2 regions of the Streptomyces sp. NPDC041796 genome follow, and region 2 is predicted to be linked to the other one. Evidence: riboswitches for the same ligand, from Rfam matches in the RefSeq annotation. Region 2 holds a riboswitch; the other holds the start of a gene.
What was found. Region 2 has a riboswitch for glycine ahead of gcvP (aminomethyl-transferring glycine dehydrogenase). Riboswitches for the same ligand answer to the same signal wherever they lie in the genome.

Region 1: linked by a shared signal. The riboswitch ahead of gcvT (glycine cleavage system aminomethyltransferase GcvT) and the one ahead of gcvP (aminomethyl-transferring glycine dehydrogenase) in region 2 are both predicted to bind glycine.

Annotation. Positions count from the first base shown of each region.
Region 1 covers NZ_JBVJAH010000001.1:435,125-438,523, forward strand. The annotation lists gene glyA (serine hydroxymethyltransferase) at 1-1, opposite strand, end outside; gene gcvH (glycine cleavage system protein GcvH) at 15-392, opposite strand; gene gcvT (glycine cleavage system aminomethyltransferase GcvT) at 451-1,566, opposite strand; glycine riboswitch at 1,710-1,802, opposite strand; gene ACZ6C1_RS01980 (AAA family ATPase) at 1,958-2,629, shown strand; gene ACZ6C1_RS01985 (enhanced serine sensitivity protein SseB) at 2,714-3,399, shown strand, end outside.
Region 2 covers NZ_JBVJAH010000019.1:111,559-114,957, reverse strand. The annotation lists gene ACZ6C1_RS30840 (DNA polymerase IV) at 1-872, shown strand, start outside; gene ACZ6C1_RS30835 (PRC-barrel domain-containing protein) at 800-1,165, opposite strand; glycine riboswitch at 1,280-1,379, shown strand; gene gcvP (aminomethyl-transferring glycine dehydrogenase) at 1,562-3,399, shown strand, end outside.

The sequences.
Region 1 (3,399 bases), on a different contig from region 2:
TCGGGGAGGGGTCCTTAGCTGCCGGAGAACTCGGTGTACTCGTCGGCGGAGAGCAGGTCCTTCGGCTCGTCCGCGACGCGTACCTTGAACAGCCAGCCGCCCTCGAACGGGGCGGTGTTCACCAGCGAGGGGTCGTCGACGACGTCCTGGTTCGCCTCGACGACCTCGCCGGTCACCGGGGAGTACAGGTCGCTGACGGACTTGGTCGACTCCAGCTCACCACAGGTCTCGCCCGCGGTGACCGTGTCGCCGACCGCGGGGAGCTGGACGTACACCACGTCGCCGAGCGCGTTCGCCGCGTGCTCCGTGATGCCGACCGTCGACACGCCGTCCTCGGCGGCCGACAGCCACTCGTGCTCCTTGCTGTAGCGCAGCTGCTGGGGGTTGCTCATGACTGGAATTCTCCTGTACGCGGGGGAGTGCTGGTGAACGGGGTGGTGGTGCGGGGGGTCACTTCTGGCGCTTGTAGAACGGCAGCGCCACGACCTCGTACGGCTCATGGGTACCGCGGATGTCGACGCCGACCCCTCCGGTGCCCGGCGCGGCGTGCGCGGCGTCCACGTATGCCATGGCGATCGGCTTGCCCAGCGTCGGCGACGGGGCGCCCGAGGTGACCTCGCCGATCACCTTGCCGTCCGCCACCACGGACATCCCGGCGCGCGGGACCCGTCGGCCCTCGGCGATCAGGCCCACGAGCTTGCGCGGCGGGGCGATCTGCGCCCGCTCGGCGGCGGCGGCCAACGCCTCGCGGCCCACGAAGTCGCCCTCCTTCTCGAACTTGACCACCCGGCCCAGGCCCGCGTCGAACGGGGTCAGGGACGTCGTCAGCTCGTGCCCGTACAGCGGCATGCCCGCCTCCAGGCGCAGCGTGTCGCGGCAGGACAGCCCGCACGGGATCAGACCCACCGGGGCTCCGGCCTCCAGCAGCGCCTGCCACAGCTTCTCGGCGTGCTGCGGCTCCACGAACAGCTCGAAGCCGTCCTCACCGGTGTAGCCGGTGCGGGCGATCAGCGCGGGGACGCCCGCGACGGTGCCCGGCAGGCCCGCGTAGTACTTCAGCCCGTCCAGGTCGGCGTCGGTCAGGGACTTCAGGATGCCGGGGGACTGCGGCCCCTGGACGGCGAGCAGCGCGTAGGCGTCCCGGTCGTCGCGCACCTCGGCGTCGAACCCGGCGGCGCGGGCGGTCAGCGCCTCCAGCACGACCTGCGCGTTCGAGGCGTTGGCGACGACCATGTACTCCTGCTCCTGGAGCCGGTACACGATCAGGTCGTCGAGGATGCCGCCGTCCTCCTGGCAGATCATCGTGTAGCGGGCGCGGCCGGTACCGACGCTGCCGATGTTGCCGACGAGCGCGTAGTCCAGCAGGTCGGCGGCCTGCGAGCCGGTGACGGTGATCTCACCCATGTGGGAGAGGTCGAACAGTCCGGCATGCGTACGGACGGCGTTGTGCTCGTCACGCTCGCTCCCGTACCGCAGCGGCATGTCCCAGCCCGCGAAGTCGGTCATGGTCGCGCCGAGCGCACGATGCACGGCATCGAGGGCGGTCAGGCGGGGGGCAGTGCTCATGGATGTGGCTCCCAGGGCATGGCTCGAAGACGATCCTCCCCATCTGTCATCGGAACCTGAGAGGTTCACCGTGACCGTACGGGGACGGCCTTCGGCTTGCACCTTGGGTGGAGCCGCCGTGGCGGCCCGCTTTTCAGATCTGCCTCATCCACGCGGTACGGGGCCTGAGAGATTCAAGGGAGGAACTTGCTCCTTCGGCGCCCGGGCGGGACCCGGAACTCTCCCGCGCGGATTCAAGCGGCCGGTATGCGGTTGTGTACGCACGTGTGTGCGTCGGCGCGCACATCATTGCACGCGGGGTCTCCTCGGCAAATCGCTTGTGCCTTATTACCCTTTCTTTACACTTCATGGGCAAGGGTCGTCAGAAGCCGACCCAGCTGGGGGAGTAGCGATGACGTTGCAGCGGACCGGGGCGTACCCGACGACCGCCGGCGTGCCCGGGCAGCCGGGCCTGCCCGCGGGCGGGCGGGCGGTGGCCGGTGCGCCCGCCCTCCCGGTCGTGCGCGACCTGCGGGACCGGCGCGGGTGCGGACCCCGGGCGCTGATCTTCCCGGCCGGTGACCTGGTGGTCGTGTCGGGCCTGCCCGGCAGCGGCAAGTCGACCCTGATCGCCCGGGCGGCCCAGGGACGCGGCATCGACTCGCAGGACGCCCGGGAGCGGTGGGAGCACCGGGTGCCCGGCCTCCTGCCGTACGCCGTCTACCGGCCCCTCGTCCGGCTGGCGCACTACGCGGGGCTGCGGCGGGCCCTGCGCTCCGGCGAGAGCGTCGTCGTCCACGACTGCGGCACCCAGGCCTGGGTGCGGCGCTGGCTCGCCCGGGAGGCCCGGCGGCGCGGCACGGCCCTGCACCTGTTCCTGCTGGACGTCCCGCCCGGCACGGCCCGGGAGGGCCAGCGCGAGCGGGGCCGCGGTGTGTCGGGGTACGCCTTCGGGCGGCACCGCAGGGCGGTGGGGCGGCTGGTGCGGGGCGCGGAGCGGGGCGTCGTGCCGCGCGGGTGCGCGTCCGCCGTGCTGCTGGACCGTCCGGCGGCGTCCGCGCTGACCCGGATCGCGTTCGGCTGACCCGGGCGGCGACCCGGGCGGCGGAGCCCGCGTTAGGGTGCTGCGGCAGCGACAGGCACGCGCGGGGAAGGACCAGGAGCACCAGTGGACACTGCATGGCCGGGCAATGAGCTCGAAGAGGTGCTCGCCGCCTCCCTGGGGAACCCCGCGGCCGGGGGCCGTCTCGTCGAGGTGCTGGGCCGCAGCCACGTCTGGGTGCCCCTCCCCAACGGCGGCGCCCCCGACAGCCCGGACCTGGACCTGCCCACCCTGGAGATCGGCGGGCAGGCGTACGTCCCCGTCTTCAGCTCCGAGGCCCAGTTCCTCCAGTGCGCGGGCGCCCACATGCCGTACGCCGTCGCCCCGGCCGTCGAGTTCGCACGCGGCCTGCCGCCACAGCTCGGCATCGCCGTCAACCCCGGCGGTGCCGTCGGCGCCCCGCTGCCCCCGCTCGCCGTCGCCGAGCTGTGCCGGGCCGGCCGCACCCCGCTGGACGGGCCCGCGAGCGGCGCCCGGGTGCGGCTGTTCGAGCCGGACTGGCAGGAGGACCCGGTCGACTTCCTGTCCGCCGCGGCCGCCGAGTTCGACGCCACCGCCACCGTTCTGACGGCCCGCCGCTGCCTGGCGAGCATCGAGGGGGACAGCCCCACCCTTTTCATCGGCGTGCAGCTCTCGTCCTGGGAGGGCGCCGACCGTAACGTACCGATGGACGCCCTGGGCCGGGCGCTGGGCCGCGTACAGGTGCCGTGGCCGGTCAACCTGGTCCTGCTGGACGTCGCGCAGGACCAGGT
Region 2 (3,399 bases):
GGCTGCTGGAGGGGGTGGACACCACGGGTGGTGTGCGGCTGCTGGGCGTGGGAGTGACGGGGCTCGCGGACTATACGCAGGAGGACCTGTTCGCCCAGGCCGCTGCGGAGGAGGCGGCCGGGGCGGGAGCGGGGGGTGCGGAACCGGTTGAGGACGTCGCCGGTGTGTCCCATAAGACGGGGGAGTCCGGTGCGGGCGCTGTGGTGGGCGGGCCCGGCGCGCCGGCGGTGTCCCAGGAGGCGGACGTGCGCGCCTGGCCGGGTGGCCACGCGGGGGTTCCGGCCCGTAAGGGCGACGAGGTGGCCGGACCGGCGGTCGGTGAACCGGCCGGGCGGCCCGTTGTCGCCGGCTCCGGCATGCGCGGCCGGGCCGGCTCCGGGCCGAGTGGCGGCCCGGGCGGGGGCGGCGGGCCTCGTGAGGAGGTTGCGGCGGCGGACGGGCTGGACGCCCGGGTGCGGTCGGGTGCCCTGGAGGGTGGCGCTTCCACGGAGGGGGAGGGCCGCGGAGACGGGGCCGGGAGCGGGGCGGGGCCCGGAGCCGGGGAGGCCGGTGGAGCGGCGGGACGCGCGGCTGCCGGGCCGGACAGTGCCGGGACGGCCGGTGCGGACGAACCTCGGCGGTGGGTGGCAGGTCAGGACGTGCGGCACGCCGAGTACGGAGCCGGGTGGGTGCAGGGAAGTGGGCTGGGCCGGGTGACCGTGCGATTCGAGGAGCCGGGGTCGGCACCGGGGCGGGTGCGAACCTTCTGGGCCGACGATCCGGACCTGGAGCCGTCGGATCCGCTGCCTCTCGTGCCGGGTCAGTCCTCCTGGCCGGCGAGCTTGCCGAAGTCGCGGTCCGTCGCGGGAGGGGGCGGGAGCGCGAGGCCGTAGTGGTGGTAGAGCTGCAGTTCCTGCTCGGGAGACAGGTGGCGGCCCACGCCGAAGTCGGGCGCGTCCTTGATCAGGGCGCGGTCGTACGGGACGTGCAGGCCGTCGGCCTCGAGGCCGCTGGGCTCCAAGGGGACGAAGGCGTCGCGGCTGAACAGGCCCGTGCGTACGGCGGCCCACTCGGGAACCCCCGTCGCGTCGTCCAGGTACACCTCGTCGATGGTGCCGATCTTGTGGCCGTTGCGGTCGAAGGCCTTGCGGCCGATCAGGCTGCGCGGATCGATATCGGTCTGCACGGTCCCTCCAACTGGTCGCAACCGCTCTGTAAACACTACGAAAGTGCACATCGGTGACGTCGGCCACTCGAGGGATCGGGCGGGGACCGCGCTGGTAGGCTGGCAGACGGCCGCTGACCCCGTGCGGGAGAGTCCTCCGGAGAAACCTTTCGGAGGCGCCGAAGGAGCAAATCCTCCCCGGAATCTCTCAGGCACCCGGTACCGCACGGATGAGGTCACTCTGGAAAGCAGGGCGGGCGTCGGACGGCATCCGCTCTCACCGACGGTGAAAGCCGGCCCGCCCCGTCATGGGGAGGTCCGGTGAAGCTCTCAGGTTGAGATGACAGAGGGGGAGGCCGTCCGGGCACCCGCGCCGTGGTGCCCCTCGCAGGTCGTATCGACCAGGAGGCCTCCGCAATGACCGCCAACCGCATTCCGCTCTCCGTACTCGAACAGGGCATCCCGTTCGAGCAGCGGCACATCGGGCCCGACGAAGAGGCCCGCGCCAAGATGCTCGCGCAGGTCGGCTACGGTTCGCTCGACGAGCTCACGGCTGCCGCGGTGCCGGATGTGATCAAGAGCGCCGAGGCCCTCGGGCTGCCCGACGCGCGTACCGAGGCCGAGGTCCTGGCCGAGCTGCGCTCGCTCGCCGACCGCAACCAGGTGCTCGCCCCGATGATCGGTCTCGGCTACTACGGCACCTTCACGCCGCCGGTCATCCTGCGCAACGTCATGGAGAACCCCGCCTGGTACACCGCGTACACGCCGTACCAGCCGGAGATCTCGCAGGGCCGCCTGGAGGCGCTGCTCAACTTCCAGACCATGGTCGCCGACCTGACCGGGCTGCCGACCTCCGGAGCCTCGCTGCTCGACGAGGGCACCGCCGCCGCCGAGGCCATGTCCCTGGCCCGCCGCGTCGGCAAGGTCAAGAACGGCGTCTTCCTGGTCGACGCCGACGCCCTGCCGCAGACCATCGCCGTCATCGAGACCCGCGCCGAGCCGACCGGTGTCGAGGTCGTCGTCGCCGACCTGAGCGAGGGCATCCCGGCCGAGGTCGCCGAGCGCGGTGTCTTCGGCGTGCTGCTCCAGTACCCCGGCGCCTCCGGTGCCGTACGGGACATCAAGGCCGTCATCGATCAGGCGCACGAGCTCGGCGCGATCGTCACCGTCGCCGCCGACCTGCTGGCGCTCACCCTGCTCACCTCGCCCGGCGAGCTGGGCGCGGACATCGCGGTCGGGACGACCCAGCGGTTCGGCGTGCCGATGGGCTTCGGCGGCCCGCACGCCGGCTACATGGCCGTGCGCGACACCTTCGCCCGCAGCCTGCCGGGCCGGCTCGTCGGCGTCTCCGTCGACGCGGACGGCAACAAGGCGTACCGCCTGGCGCTGCAGACGCGTGAGCAGCACATCCGCCGGGAGAAGGCCACCAGCAACATCTGTACCGCGCAGGTGCTGCTCGCCGTCATGGCCGGCATGTACGCCGTCTACCACGGCCCCGAGGGGCTCAAGCAGATCGCCCAGCGCGTCCACCGGTACGCCGTCGTCCTCGCCGAGGGCCTGCGTGCGGGCGGTGTGGAGGTCGTCCACGACACCTTCTTCGACACCGTCACCGTCCGCGTTCCCGGCAAGGCAGCCGAGGCCGTGGCCGCCGCCCGCGAGAACGGGGTCAACCTCCGCCTCGTCGACGCCGATCACGTCTCCGCCGCCTGCGACGAGACCACCGGCCGCGCCCAGATCGCCGCCGTGTGGGACGCCTTCGGCGTGCGCGGCGACATCGAGGCGCTGGACGCCGGCACCGCCGACGTCCTGCCCGCGGCGCGGCTGCGCACCGACGCGTACCTCACCCACCCCGTCTTCCACGCGCACCGCTCCGAGACCGCGATGCTGCGTTACCTGCGCAAGCTCGCCGACCGCGACTACGCGCTGGACCGAGGCATGATCCCGCTCGGCTCCTGCACGATGAAGCTGAACGCGACCACCGAGATGGAGCCGGTGACCTGGCCGGAGTTCGGCCAGATGCACCCCTTCGCGCCGGCCGACCAGGCGCAGGGCTACCTGACCCTGATCCGTGAGCTGGAGGAGCGCCTCGCGGAGGTGACCGGCTACGACAAGGTCTCCATCCAGCCCAACGCCGGTTCGCAGGGCGAGCTGGCCGGTCTGCTCGCCGTCCGCGCCTACCACCGTGCCAACGGCGACATCCAGCGCACGGTCTGCCTCATCCCCTCCTCCGCGCACGGCACCAACGCCGCGAGCGC